One region of the Arthrobacter sp. 2RAF6 genome, then DNA from elsewhere that is predicted to be linked to it. Evidence: riboswitches for the same ligand, from Rfam matches in the RefSeq annotation. Region 1 holds a riboswitch; each other region holds the start of a gene.
The links. A riboswitch is a leader RNA that binds a small molecule or an ion and turns the genes downstream of it on or off. The one in region 1 is predicted to bind S-adenosylmethionine.
Positions count from the first base shown of each region.

Region 2: linked by a shared signal. The riboswitch ahead of metX (homoserine O-acetyltransferase MetX) and the one ahead of AB4Z38_RS09745 (hypothetical protein) in region 1 are both predicted to bind S-adenosylmethionine.
Region 3: linked by a shared signal. The riboswitch ahead of AB4Z38_RS13490 (DUF1737 domain-containing protein) and the one ahead of AB4Z38_RS09745 (hypothetical protein) in region 1 are both predicted to bind S-adenosylmethionine.

Region 1 is NZ_JBFRGF010000010.1:75,483-80,259, reverse strand. Features, by position in the region: gene AB4Z38_RS09755 (VIT1/CCC1 transporter family protein) at 22-1,185, opposite strand; gene AB4Z38_RS09750 (hypothetical protein) at 1,452-1,640, shown strand; gene AB4Z38_RS09745 (hypothetical protein) at 1,679-1,999, opposite strand; SAM riboswitch class IV at 2,014-2,133, opposite strand; gene AB4Z38_RS09740 (sodium:solute symporter) at 2,211-3,743, opposite strand; gene AB4Z38_RS09735 (helix-turn-helix domain-containing protein) at 4,047-4,622, shown strand.
Region 2 is NZ_JBFRGF010000018.1:21,395-26,171, forward strand. Features, by position in the region: gene AB4Z38_RS13940 (SGNH/GDSL hydrolase family protein) at 1-343, shown strand, start outside; gene AB4Z38_RS13945 (hypothetical protein) at 411-869, shown strand; gene metX (homoserine O-acetyltransferase MetX) at 871-1,992, opposite strand; SAM riboswitch class IV at 2,006-2,121, opposite strand; gene AB4Z38_RS13955 (S8 family peptidase) at 2,337-4,706, shown strand; gene AB4Z38_RS13960 (bifunctional o-acetylhomoserine/o-acetylserine sulfhydrylase) at 4,768-4,777, opposite strand, start outside.
Region 3 is NZ_JBFRGF010000017.1:19,615-24,391, forward strand. Features, by position in the region: gene AB4Z38_RS13475 (ornithine cyclodeaminase) at 103-1,134, opposite strand; gene AB4Z38_RS13480 (Lrp/AsnC family transcriptional regulator) at 1,294-1,782, opposite strand; gene AB4Z38_RS13485 (hypothetical protein) at 1,781-2,140, shown strand; SAM riboswitch class IV at 2,219-2,331, shown strand; gene AB4Z38_RS13490 (DUF1737 domain-containing protein) at 2,342-2,599, shown strand; gene AB4Z38_RS13495 (rhodanese-like domain-containing protein) at 2,596-3,006, shown strand; gene AB4Z38_RS13500 (O-succinylhomoserine sulfhydrylase) at 3,007-4,215, shown strand; gene AB4Z38_RS13505 (glutamate--cysteine ligase 2) at 4,220-4,777, opposite strand, start outside.

The sequences.
Region 1 (4,777 bases):
CGCTCCGTTGCGCCGGCGCTACTAACCGATGACAGCGCCGAAGACGAGTCCCAGCCCATACGTGGCCGCGGCCGCACCGAGCCCGATGGCGAGTTGCCGGAGGCCGCGGGTCAGCGGCGAGGTTCCGGACAACAAGCCGACGACGGCGCCAGTCGACAGAAGCGCGATGCCCACCAGCGTACCCGCCACAGCAAGCGCCGCGAAGCCGGTCATGCCGAAGATGAACGGCAGGATGGGCACGATGGCTCCCGAAGCGAAGAAGCAGAAGCTTGAGATCGCGGCTCCCCAGGCGGAGCCCACGGCCTCGTGCTCATTGACGGTTTCTTCCACTTCGGGGTGGAGCGAGAGGCTGGGATCGCAATCGCAGGTGTAGAGGCCCATGCGCTCCGCGGCCCGGTGTTCGGCGGCTTCGTGGGACATGCCCCGGGCCAAATACACGAGGACCAGCTCGTTGTGCTCGATGTCCAGGGCTGGTGCTGCGGTCAGCGTGGCCTGGGTGGGGCGCGTGGCCTTGAGGAGCTCGAGCTGCGAGCGGACCGAGACATACTCGCCGGCACCCATGGAGAGGGCGCCCGCCAGCAGGCCGGCGATGCCGCTGAACAGGACCACGGTGGCGGGAACGCCGGTGGCAGCCATGCCCATCACGAGGGAAAGGTTGCTGACCAGGCCATCGTTGGCGCCGAATACGGCCGCGCGGAAGGTGCCGGACAACCTGTTGCGGCCGCGCGTCGCCAGGCCGCGGACTACTTCTTCGTGGATCTGTTCGTCGGCCGCCATGGCGCGGGTCGCTGCTGGATCCTTCGCGTAAGGCGAGCGGCCTTCAGCCCGTTGGGCGAGGGCCAACACGAACACAGATCCAAAGTTCCGGGCCAGGAAGCCGAGCATTTGGCTCCGGACCGAGGCCGCCTTCGGCATGCCGGCATGTTCGCCGAGGAGCTTGAGCCAGTGTGCCTCATGGCGGCCCTCGGCCTCTGCGAGGGCCAAAAGGATTGCGCGTTCCTCGCCGTCGCGGCGCTGCGCCAGTTGGCGGTACACGGCGGCCTCGGCCCGCTCGTCCGCCAAGTACTGCCGCCAGCGCTTGATGTCCGACGACGACGGGGGAGTCTTGGTGCCTGCTCCGTCTTGCGATGGACTGCTTGAGTCCGAGGGATTGTCTGAATGCGAGGGTTTTGTGTGCGGTTGCACCGGGACTCCTGGGTTGCTGGGGCGGGCTTCATCGCCTCATTGCAGCTCCACTTTATCGCCAATTTCCGTGGTTTTTCGGCCGGTAATCCTCACCGGACGTTTTCGGCGCGCCTCAAAAACGGGAGGCTCCCGGCAGGCCTTGACCACAGCAGGGGGCAGTGCTGGGATGGATGGACAGGGTCCACGAATTGGCGGGGTAGCGTTGGACCGGCTGCCTGATTTGCCTGTGCGATGGGCTCAGCGGCACGTCGAACGGAGGTTGCACCATGGACAGCACCGAGACCCACGCCCGCCACCCCGACCGTCCCACGGTCGAGGCCGATCCCGCCTATGACTACAGCGAGGACCTGGCGGTGGAGGAAGACTGGGAAGACCAGCCCGAGGTTCTTGACGATGACGAACGGGTGGTTCCGCTCGACGCCGAGGAACACCGTGAGGCTGAAGAGATCGAATAGCCCCGGCCCGCTGAACCCGGCTTGCCGAACCCTCCTAGTTAAAACGCGCTCAGGATGAAGTGCCTCTGCACGCCTGCCCGGTGCCCGGTTGCCGCCACCGTAAGGGTGAGTTTCCGTGTCGCGGGGAACCAGCGGGCGGGCTGGACGGCTTTGGAGAGCGCTTCGGTGATGAGCCGAGGCTCATGATGCCAATAGCGTTCCAGGTTTCCGTCCACCACTAACGTGATGGAGCCTTGGGAGAGGTCGACGCCGGGAATCACCCGGACGAACTCGTCCACCCGCCGGGAGCGGGGCAACAAGAGGGTGCCGGACTGGGTGGTGCGGTCGGCTGTGGGATTGGCGCCGTTTTCGAAAGGCATGGCCTTCTCCTGGGGAGTTGCTCTTGCCCGTTCGGTTGTCTCTGGTCCGAGCCGGGCCGCTTCTTCATCCGAACCACCCGCGAACATGGGGTTGGCGTGTGGCAAGTCGGAGCTTGGCGCCACATCTCTTGAAGCTGTTCCTACTGTACATGCGGCGCCGCACCCTCGAGGAGAAGGTGCGGCGCCGCCGTCGTACTTAACTTGGTGAAGCTCAGTGGCTGGCCACCGGGTGGACCTCCAAGGGGAGTTCCTCGGTGACCGCTCCGGCAACGCGACGGTCCCAGGCTTCCCGGACCTCGGGCGAGGTGGGCGGCGTCAGCAGGGAGACTACAACATACACCAGCAGCGAGGCTCCGAGGCCCCAGTAGATGGGATCGTTGGCGTAGACGCCGTCTTCGCTGGGGATGATTCCCGTGGCGTAAGCGATCAACAAAGCCAGGGTCAGTATGGACCCGACGGCCATCGACCAGGCTGCGGCAATACCGGTGCCGCGCTTCCAGACCAAGCCGCCCAGGATGGCAACCAGCAGGCCACCCACCAGGATGTCGTAGGCGATGGTCAGGGCCACCACGACGTCTTGCGCCGCCATGGAGATCAGCACGGCCACGATGCCCAGTCCTAGGACCCAGTAGCGGTTGGCCTTGACGTCGTGCTCCGGGTTTTCGGTGTCGTCGGTGTTGATCGTCTTGCCGAACCAGCTGGCCACGAACGGGACCACGTCGGCGCGGGCAACGGTGGCTGCGGCGATGAGGGCTCCGGAAGCGGTGGACATCATGGCCGCGACTGCTGCGGCCATGACAAGGCCGCCGATCCCGATCGGCAGGATGTGGGTGGCAACCTCGGCGTAGACAACGTCCTTGCCAAGGGCCTTCACGTCGATGTTGGGCAGGGCAACGCGGGCGGCCAGGCCGATCAAAGCCCCGGCGACGCCGTACAGGACGCAGTAGATGCCGGCAGTGGCGCCGCCCCAACGGGCCACCTTGGGGGTCTTGGCGGTAAAGACGCGCTGCCAAATGTCCTGGCCGATCAGCAGGCCCAGGGTGTAGACCACGAAGTACGTGATGATGGTCTGCGCTCCGATGCCGTCCAACTGGAAGAAGCTGGCGTCAACGCGGGCACGGATGCCGTCGAAGCCGCCGGCGGCGTTGAGGACGAACGGGAGCATGAGGAAGAAGATGCCCACTGTCTTGATGATGAACTGCACCTGGTCGGCGAGGGTGATGGACCACATGCCGCCGATCGTGGAGTAGACCAGGACGATGGCGCCGCCGACGGCGATGGCGAGCCAGCGCTCCCAGCCGAAGAGGACAACGAAGATGGTGGCGTAGGCGCCGGTGGACGTGGCACACAGCATGAGGGTATAGGCGAGCATGACGATGCCGGAGGTCTGCGTGGCGCGCTGGCCGTAACGCAGGCTCAGCATCTGGGAGACCGTGTAGATCTTCAGTCTCTGGATGGTGCCGGCGAAAAGCAGGCTCAGGAGGAGGACGCCCGAACCGATCGCGACTACCAGCCACATTCCGGAGATGCCGAACTTGTAGCCGAGGCCGACGCCGCCAACCGTCGATGCACCGCCGAGGACGACGGCGGCCATGGTGCCGGTGTAGAGCATCGGACCAAGGCGGCGCCCTGCCACCAGGAAGTCGCTGTTGTTCTTGGTGCGCGACTTGCCCCACCAGCCGAAGGCCAGCATGGCGAGCAAATACACCACCACGATCGCAATATTGATGAACGAAGAGTCCACGGTTGGCTCCTGAAAGTGATGCGCAGAGCTCTGGGGGATTCCGACGCCGGTCCGCTGGGTTTCGTGCGGGGTTGCGGAAGGTCTCTGCGCTGGTGATTGGGGAGAGTAGTCTGTGATGTATGCCTCACAAACAACACTTGTTGCCTATGAGGATACGTAGTGATGCGAGTAACAGTCAAGACGCTGTCTTGCGGAGCGGACTCATCGGCGGCCCTCCAGCTAGCCAAAGGCGCTGCCACGCGGGCGATCCGGCTACTATTGCTGCAATGACAGGGCCGCATAAACGGCCTGAAAGGTTCGTGAATGAAGGCTCTCCCCGTTGAACCGAGCAACGTCCCCGTTGCCATCGGTTCCAGAATCCGTGCCGCCCGCCAATCGCAGCGCCTCACCATCGAGCAGGTTGCCGACGCCACCGGCCTGACCAAAGGGTTCCTGAGCCGTGTGGAGCGTGATCTGACATCGCCGTCGGTCGCTTCCCTTGTGACGCTTTGCCAAGTTCTTTCGGTGTCCATCGGGGACCTTTTCGCCGCACCGGAGACCCATCTGACCCGGCGCGACGATGGGCCGCGGATTTCGCTCGGCGGCCAGGGAATCGTTGAGCGGCTCCTGACCGCCCGATCGGAACGGCGGCTACAGATCCTGCAGGCCTCCATCGAGCCCCGCGGCCGGGGAGAAGCCGAGCTTTACGCCGTCGATTGCGACGTCGATGTCCTGCACGTCGTCAAGGGCCGCATCAAATTGATCCTTACCAACGAGGAGTACGAGCTCGAAGAGGGAGACACGCTGTCCTTCCCGGGACGCGAACCCCACACCTGGGTCAACCCGACGGACGAGCCCGTTGAGGTGCTCTGGATCCTGGTGCCGGCAGCCAGCCGCTGACGCTGGTGCGCTGCACGCCCGGCGTGCAAGGTCGAAACGCGGCGTAACACGCCTGAAACATGACTGACTTCTGGATTTAACGCTGGGGCCTGCGGTGTTACGTGCCTGAAATGATCCGTGCCGAATGCTGAAACAGCGCGGCTGTACCTTCGAGT
Region 2 (4,777 bases), on a different contig from region 1:
TGCCGTGATCGCTGATATGTGGTCCCTCCGGCAACTTTCGAACTCCCAGATGTGGGACGAAGACCGCCTGCATTTCTCGCCGCTCGGCCATCACACCATCGCCGCGATGGTCCTCGATTCACTCAATGTGCCGCACAACCTCGAACCGCTGTTCCCCAAGCCGCTCCCCCAGCGCAGTTGGCGCGAAGCCCGCTCGGGCGACCTCGTATGGGCGCGCGAGTATTTTGTCCCGTGGGTCATCCGCCGGATCCGGCACCAGTCCTCGGGCGATGGAATCTTGCCAAAACGCCCGACGCCGGGACCCGTCTTCGGTCCGGCTGACACCTTCGTGCCGCGGAACTGAGAGAGGACCACGGGGCGGGTCACAGGGAGCGGGACTAAGCTGGTGAAAGACCTAGGAGGCCTCCACCGTGAACAATTTGATCTTCTGGATCATCGTCTGCTCTTGGCTGATTCCCATGGGGATCCGCATGTACAACCGATCGCGCCAGCGCAGGCTCCGGAACGGTGACTACGGGAATAACAGCTACGGAAACTACCCTGGAACCCCTCCGGGACAGTTCCCCGGCCAGCAATATCCCGACGGCCCGTTTTCCGGGCAGTCCTATCCTCCACAGAACTACCCTCCACAGAACTACCCCGTCGGATACCCGGAGCAACCCCCGGTGATCATCCCGGCTGAGCCGCAACCCCCGGTGGCGACGCCCGCACGGCAGGCCGCTCGGCCGTCGTCGGCTACTCCCCAAGCGAACGCTGCGCCCCAAGGCTACCGGGCCCGGAAACTGGCCGAACTGGACCAGGAGTACAGCGACGGGAAAATCGCCATGGAGGACTACATGAAGCTCCGCCAGGAGATCATGAACGGCTGATTCAGCCGAAGAAAGCTTCGCGCAGCTGGGGACCGAGCTGGCCGATCTCGGTGAGGAAACCGTCGTGCCCGATCGGCGCCTCGATCACGTGAACGGGAACTTCTCCGGGCAAGGCCTTGGCAAGCTCGTGGGATTGTTGCGGGAAGTAGAGGCGGTCCGAGTCCACCGAGGCAACGAAGAACTTCGCCGTTGCCACGGACAGCGCCTCCTCCAATGAGCCCCGGCCGCGGGTGATGTCATGGCTCATGAGGGCCTCGGTAATGGCGATGTAGCTGTTGGCGTCGAAGCGCTGGACCAGCTTGCTTCCCTGGTGGTCCAGGTAGCTCTCCACCTGGTAGCGGCCCCGGTCCCCCAACGCGGCAGCCTGAAGGGGCGCCTCGCTGCCCTGGGCGTTCCGGCCGAAGCGGAAGTCCAGTTCATCCGCCGAACGATAGGTGATGTGGGCGATCCGCCGGGCAAGGGCCAACCCGGCCTCGGGCGCGGCCTGGCCATAGTAGTCGCCGCCCTTGAAGTCGGCGTCCTGCCGGATGGCGAGCGTCTGGGCCTGCGCAAACGCGATCTGCTCGGCAGTGCTGTACGCCCCGATCGAAATCACGGCGCATCGCTTGACGCGGTCCGGATAGCTGACGGCCCATTCGAGTGCGCGGGCACCGCCCATGGACCCGCCGACGACGGTGTGCCAGCTGTGGATCCCCAAAGCGTCGGCCAGCCGGGCTTCGGCTACGGTGCTGTCCCGCAGGGTCACGAGCGGGAAGCGGGAGCCCCACGGCCTGCCGTCAGGAGCGCTCGACGACGGCCCGGTGCTGCCATAGCAGCCTCCCACGATGTTGACGGAGACCACGAAGTAGCGGTCCGTGTCGATGGTGGCACCGGGGCCAACGAGTTGTTCCCACCAGCCTTCTTCGGCGCTCTCGCCGCGGGCCACATGGGTGCTGCCGGTCAGGGCGTGTTCCACCAGGACAGCGTTGGAAGCGTCTGCGTTGAGCCGCCCCCACGTCTCGTACGCAAGGACGACCTCCGGCAGGAAACCTCCGGCCTCCAGTTCGAGTCCGCCCACGGAAACATACTTGAGGGTTCCGTCCTGGGTACCGGAAAGGGGTATGGCTGTTACAGCAATTGTCATTCGTTGACACCTCACATCGCGCTTGCCCGCCGCCAATACAGCGAAGGGCCAGGTCTTCACCCGGGGCACCCCGCCGCGAATGGAGGGTTGCCGGCCAGCAAGCCGGGGCTGTCGCTGGCACTCATGACCTATAGGAAGAGTCTAGGAAAACCAGACCCCTCCTGACGAAGATTATGACATCTTTGTGACACTTCGCCGCGTTTTGTTCACGAAGCGGAGGCCGAGGACGTCTGAAATTGAAGAGACGGATGTTGCCTGTGTGACTGGAGATAGAATTGGGTGCAGCAGTCTGCATCCTTCGGATGCCTCCGCCGGCACTGTGCGTCACAGGAAGATTGAAGTTCGTGAAAAAGCCACTCGGCGTCGTTCCGATAGCCCTGTTCATGCTGGTATCAGGTTTCACTGTGGGAGTGCCGCTGCCGGCGCATGCCGACACAACTCCGGGAGCCGGCGAAGACCGATACGTGGTCCGTTATACGCCCGATGCGGATGTTGCAGACAAAGCCGCGGAACTGCGGTCAAGCGGAGTCTCGGTCGACAGGACGTTCACGCACGCAGTGAAGGCTGCCGTCGTCACCACGACGTCCGCCAAGGCGGCACAATTGGCCAAGTCGGGTCGGGTCGCGTCCGTGGACCGGGATATGCCGGTGCGTATTTCGGACACTCAGGCGCCAGCACCCTGGGGTCTCGATCGCACGGACCAAAGATCTCTTCCTCTGTCCGGAAGCTACACGCCACCGTCGAGCGGCGCAGGCGTCTCGATCTACGTGGTGGACAACGGCGTGCTTGGCACCCATCAGGACTTCGCCGGCCGCGTAAGCGCGGGTTGGGACGCCATTACCCGGAGCGCCCCGGCGGCCTCTCCTTGCACCGATACGTCAACATTCCCCGATGCCGGCCACGGCACGCACGTCGCCGGAATCGCGGCCGGCAGCACTTATGGAATGGCCAAATCGGCAACGATTGTGCCGATCCGGGCACTCGACTGCAAAGGCAATGGAAACACCTCCGACGTCATAGCGGGACTGGACTGGATGGTGCAGCAGCACCAGCCTGGACAGCCCGCCGTCGCAAACCTCAGCCTTTCAGGCCTTCCCGGCCAGACCAGCCAAAGCCTGGACGATGCGGTCCAAGGGGTGATCGACAACGGCATTACCGTCACCTTGGCGGCGGGCAATTCGAGCGGCGACGCTTGCACCGTGTCCCCGGCCCGGGTGCCCGCGGCTCTGACGGTGGCCGCCTCGGACATGTCGGATCGCCAGGCATTTTTCTCCAACTTTGGTTCCTGCATTGACCTATACGCTCCAGGGGTTCAGATCACGTCCGATTGGGCGACATCGAATACTGCGACTAATGTCCTCACTGGCACGTCCATGGCGGCGCCGCACGTAGCAGGCGCCGCGGCGATGCTCCTCTCCCAGCACCCTTCATGGACCCCGGCACAGGTGGCGTCGACGTTGACCACGGGGGCGACCTTCGGGGTCATCCAGTCGGCCGGAAACTGCACGCCGAACCGGCTGCTTTATGTCAGCAATTCACTCTTCACGGCACCGCCGTATCTTTCAGGCGGCTTTGTCGCGGCAGCACCCTGCAGGCAACTGGATACCCGTGACGGCACCGGCGGGGTCAACGGTCCAGTGGGGCCAGGACAAACCGTCAACGTCAAAGTCGCAGGGCACGGAGGCATCCCGGCCACGGGTGTTTCAGCGGTCGCGATGAACATCACCGTCGCCAACCCCACCTCCAACGGCTTCGTCACCGCCTACGCCGCTGGAACCCCGCAACCAAACACCTCGAACGTCAACTACGCCCCAGGGCAAATCGTCCCCAACTTCGCCATCACCCCGGTCTCAGCCGACGGAACGATCTCCTTCACCAACACTTCCTCCGGCACTGTCCAAATCATCGCCGACACCTCCGGCTATTTCCTTGGCGGTGCGGCTACCGGTGCGGGCGCGTTTTCCGCCCAAGTACCAATCCGGCAATTGGATACCCGCGACGGCACCGGTGGGGTCAACGGTCCAGTGGGGCCAGGACAAACCGTCAACGTCAAAGTCGCAGGGCACGGAGGCATCCCGGCCACGGGTGTTTCAGCGGTCGCGATGAACATCACCGTCGCCAACACCACGTCCAACGGCTTCATCACCGCCTACGCCGCTGGAACCCCGCAACCAAACACCTCCAACGTCAACTACGCCCCAGGGCAGATCGTCCCCAACTTCGCCATCACCCCTGTCTCCGCCGACGGAACGATCTCCTTCACCAACACTTCCTCCGGTACTGTCCAAATCATCGCCGACACCTCCGGCTATTTCCTTGGCGGTGCGGCTACCGGTGCGGGCGCGTTTTCCGCCCAGGCTCCTTTCCGGCAATTGGACACGCGTAACGGCACCGGCGGGGTCAACGGACCCGTGGGGCCAGGACAAACCGTCAACGTCAAAGTCGCAGGGCACGGAGGCATCCCGGCCACGGGTGTTTCAGCGGTCGCGATGAACATCACCGTCGCCGGCCCCACGTCCAACGGCTTCATCACCGCTTATGCCGCAGGAACCCCGCAACCAAACACCTCCAACGTCAACTACGCCCCAGGGCAGATCGTCCCCAACTTCGCCATCACCCCGGTCTCCGCCGACGGAACGATCTCCTTCACCAACACCTCCTCCGGCACGGTCCAACTTATCGCCGACACTTCCGGGTATTACATCGCGGGTTAACCGGGGAACGGGGCGCCCACAGGAGTGGGCGCCCCGGCATCGAACGAACCGGCAAATGCGCCTAGCTGCCC
Region 3 (4,777 bases), on a different contig from region 1:
GGTTCTGGGGCCGGCGCACCAGGCTTCTTGCCCGTCTGACTCGCAGTTGTTGTCGTTTAACGGCCTGTTTACGACAACAACTGCGAGTCAGTTGGGGGTTTCTCAGGATCCGATGGGAGAAAGTGCCCGCACCAGGCCGAAGAGGTCCTTGGGGTCGTCGGGGTTTGCGACAAGGTCGATCTCCTCGAAGAATTCTGAACCCTCAACGGCGTCGCGGAGATACCGCAAGGCGGAAAAGTCCTCGATCGCGAAGCCCACGGAATCAAATATGGTGATCTGGTCCCTGGAGGTCCGGCCCGGCGCGTGCCCGCCCAGGACCTGCCAGAATTCGGTGACGGGAAAATCGGCGGGCATTTGCTGGATCTCGCCCTCAATCCGCGTCTGGGGGTCGTATTCCACAAAGACGTCGCCGAGGCCCAGGATGGCAGCGTCGAGTTCGGTCTTCCCCGGGCAATCGCCACCGATCGCGTTGATGTGAACACCGGGCGAGACCTGGTCTGCCGTCAGGATGGCGGCATTGGCCTTGTCCGCCGTGCACGTGGTGACGACGTCGGCGCCCTCCACTGCGTGGGCCGCCGAGCCTGCGATGGTGATGTCGAAGCCGAGCGGAGCCATGTTGCGGACGAACTTCTCCATCGCAGCAGGATCCGAGTCCCAGATCCTGACGGTGTTAATACCCAGGGCCGCCCGGAAGGCCAGGGCCTGAAACTCCGATTGGGTTCCGGTCCCGATCATCCCCATGGTGCGGACATCGGGGCGCGCGAGTTTCTTCGCGACCATCCCGGACGTAGCCGCCGTTCGCAGCGCTGTCAGCACTGTCATTTCTGCGAGGAACGTCGGATAGCCGTTGTGGACGTCGGACAGGACACCGAAAGCTGTCACGGTCTGGAAGCCACGCGCTGGATTCGAAGGGTGTCCATTTACATACTTGAAGCCGTATGTTTCCTGGTCGCTGGTGGGCATCAGCTCGATGACCCCAAATGGCGTGTGACTTGCCACCCGCGGGGTCTTGTCAAAAGATTCCCACCGCAGGAAGTCGTCTTCCAAGTATTGAATCATCTCGGAGATGATGGTCTCCGGGCCCCGCCCGGCCGTCCAGCGAACCATATTGCGGACATCGACAAAGCGCGTCATGTGCGCTCCTTTCCCTCATAAGTACTGTTGCTACGAGGCTACGGAGCGGCGATATGCATACACAATTGCCAAAGTATGTACTTTTCATTGAAAACATGTACAAAATGACGATACTCTTTTTACATAATGTTCAAGCGGGAAGCGTCCGTCATGCGGCGACTATCGCAGGACGGAACTGAGCAAAAGGCTCGTCTCGCTATTGACGATCCCCTCGATGCCGCGGATCCTCCCGAGTACCTGATCAAAGTCGCTGAGGCTTTCCGCGCGCAGCTCAGCCACGAGGTCCCATCCGCCGTTGGTGGTGTGCAGCGCCCAAATCTCGGGAAGTCCCCTGAGCTGGCGAATGACCTTGTCGGCCGATCTTCCCTCTACGGCCATGAGCGCAATGGCCCTAATCGCAAGTGGATCGACCTCGTCGCGCACCCTCGCAGTGAAACCAACGATGGTTCCAGAGGAGACAAGACGCTCGAGCCGGCTATTCACGGTGGCCCGAGCGATGCCCAGCTTACGCGCGAGGCTCGCCACAGACGCTCGGCCATCCTCCCGGAGGGCGGAGAGGAGCTGACGGTCAAGGTCGGTGAGTGCTGCCATAAAGATAAACGTATCGCCCATTCCCCAAGCGGCACTGAGTCCGTAGGGTATCGACATGAGCATCTACATCAGCCCCGACTCTGCTGCATGGTCTCTGACGGCCATGGCGACTGGTGCGTCAGCGGGATCAATCGATGATGCGAACGGTATGTCCAACCTGGTGAAGGAAATCTACGAGACAGAAGGTTTCGAAGCCCTGTCGGGTGTGGTTTTTGCCTTGGCTCATCACAACAGCCTCTCGCTGCATGCACTCGCCACGGCCACCGGGATATCCGTCCACGAGCTGCTGGAAATCCGGAAGCATCAAGGTTCCACCTTTCATCACTCCCCAACGGGAGTAGCGTCACGCTTTGACGCCGTTCCACCGCGGATCCAGGCAAGCCTGGAACCGTTGCCCAATGAAACCGAAGCCTAGGGCCGGCTGCCGCCCGGTTACGGAACATGACGACGGCCGGTGATGCGGGCCGCCGTCGTGGATGTTATTTTCTTCTTGAGTAATGAGCACCAGCGCGAAGCCCTGACTTGCTGGTCGGCAACCCTCTCTCCGGCGGGGTGCCTCAGGTGACTACTCGGCGTATCGACACTTTCGAACTGCAAGCGTGACTGAGGAGCACCAATGCCTGAACCCACCGAAGAAAAACTCTCCTACCGTCTCATCACGGGCCCTGACACCAAGGAATTCTGCGAGCGGATCTCCACCGCCCTCGCGGAGGGATACGTGCTGCACGGCAGCCCGGCCGCGACCTTCAACGGCAGCGACGTGATTGTGGCGCAGGCCATTGTCCTGCCCGCGGCGATCGCCAGCGCTGACGCAGCAGTTGCCAATGCCGTGGATCAGCTTGACGAAGAGTTCGACGGCGAGGGCCACGCATGAGCTATGCAGGCGACCTCAGCCCGCACGACGCCTGGGCCAAACTGGAGCAGGGCGCCATCCTGGTGGACGTCCGTACCGAAGGCGAGTGGGCACACATTGGCATCCCGGACACCAAAGCCACCGAAAACGATCCCCTGTTCATCCAGTGGAACCTTGCCGGCGGGATCCCCAACTCACGCTTCATCGACGATCTGAAGCAGCAGGCTCCGGAAGCAGATGGCACCGAGCTGGTCTTCCTCTGCCGCTCCGGCCAGCGTTCCATCGCTGCCGCCATCGCCGCAACGCAGGCTGGCTACACCTCGTACAACGTCCTTGAGGGCTTTGAGGGCGAGCCGGACCGCTACGGTGAGCGAACCGTGAACGGCTGGAAAAACCGTGGACTTCCGACGAACCTGGGGAACATCTAAGTGACTTTCAATCCTGACGCCGCCGGCTGGAGCCCTGGCACCCAGGCAGTCCGCGGCGGTCTTGACCGCACCAACTTCCAAGAAACGTCCGAGGCCGTCTTCCTGAACTCCGGCTTCGTCTACGAATCCGCCGCAGCCGCGGAGCGCGCGTTCACGGGCGAGGACGAACGCTTTGTCTACTCCCGTTACGGCAACCCCTCCGTAGCCACCTTCCAGGAGCGGCTCCGACTGCTCGAAGGCACCGAAGCGTGCTTCGCGACGGCGTCGGGCATGTCTGCTGTCTTCACCGCCCTCGGTGCATTGCTGGCTGCCGGTGACCGCGTGGTTGCCGCCCGCTCGCTCTTCGGCTCCTGTTTCGTCATCCTCAACGAGATCCTGCCGCGCTGGGGCGTCGAGACCGTCTTCGTCGACGGGCCTGACCTGGACCAATGGCGTGCCGCGCTGTCCGAGCCGACAACGGCAGTGTTCTTCGAGTCGCCGTCGAACCCCATGCAGGAAATCGTGGACATCGCCGCGGTGAGCGAGCTTGCGCACGCGGCCGGCGCCACCGTCGTCGTCGACAACGTCTTTGCCACTCCCCTGCTGCAGCGCTGCGGCGATCTCGGCGCAGACGTGATCGTCTACTCGGGCACCAAGCACATCGATGGCCAAGGCCGGGTCCTGGGCGGAGCAATCCTGGGTACCAAGGAGTTCATCGACGGTCCCGTCAAGCAGCTCATGCGGCACACCGGACCCTCGCTTTCCGCGTTCAACGCCTGGGTCCTGACCAAAGGCCTGGAGACCATGGCGCTGCGCGTCAACCACTCCTCGGCGTCTGCGTTGCGGATCGCCGAATGGCTTGAGGAACAGCCGGCCATCAGCTGGGTCAAGTACCCCCTGCTGAAGTCGCACCCGCAGTACGAGCTCGCCGCAAAGCAAATGAAGGCCGGCGGAACCGTGCTCACCATTGAGCTGCTCCCCTCTGCGGGGCGATCGGCAAAAGAGGCCGCCTTCGCACTGCTGGACGGGCTCGCCGTCATCGACATCTCGAACAACCTGGGCGACTCCAAGTCCCTCATCACCCACCCCGCCACCACCACGCACCGCGCCATGGGTCCGGAAGGCCGCGCGGCCATTGGCCTGAGCGACGGCGTCGTGCGGCTTTCGGTGGGGCTGGAGGATGTGGACGACCTCATCGGGGACCTGGAGCGGGCCCTCAAGCAGGTCTAGGCGGTTAGCCCGGCGCTTCGCGCCAGTCCTGGCGCACCCAGGTGAGGACGGGCAGCGGCTTGGTGTCGCTCTCGTCCTTCTCCGAGCGCATCGTGATCTGAACGGCGTGCTCGACGACGGCGGCCAACCCGGCGGCGTCGGGCGCGCCCCCGTTGCTCTCGCTCCAGCGCTCGGCAACACCACGCTGTTCGATAGCGCCGTTGCCACGGCCTAGGATGGCTGCCACACCGGTTTGGACCAAGTCGAATTCACCTTGTTCGGCGAGCACGGGCTCCAGATACTCCACCAACGACCAGACGACGTCCGCGGCGGGCTCCGGGCGGAACGTTCCAAAGTCCAGCAGTTCGGTGCGCAGTCCAAAATTGCTTGCCTGCCAGGACGCCATCCGCAAAAGGGCCGTGGGCACGGCGGCCGGCTCTATTCCGGCATGGTACTCACGAACGGAAGTTTCAACCAAGGCCCTGACGAGCACCGCGATGAGCGCCGCATCCTCGGCCCGTAGGCAGACATCGGCCACCCGGACCTCCACCGTGGGAACGTGCCGGGACAGCCTGGCGTCGAA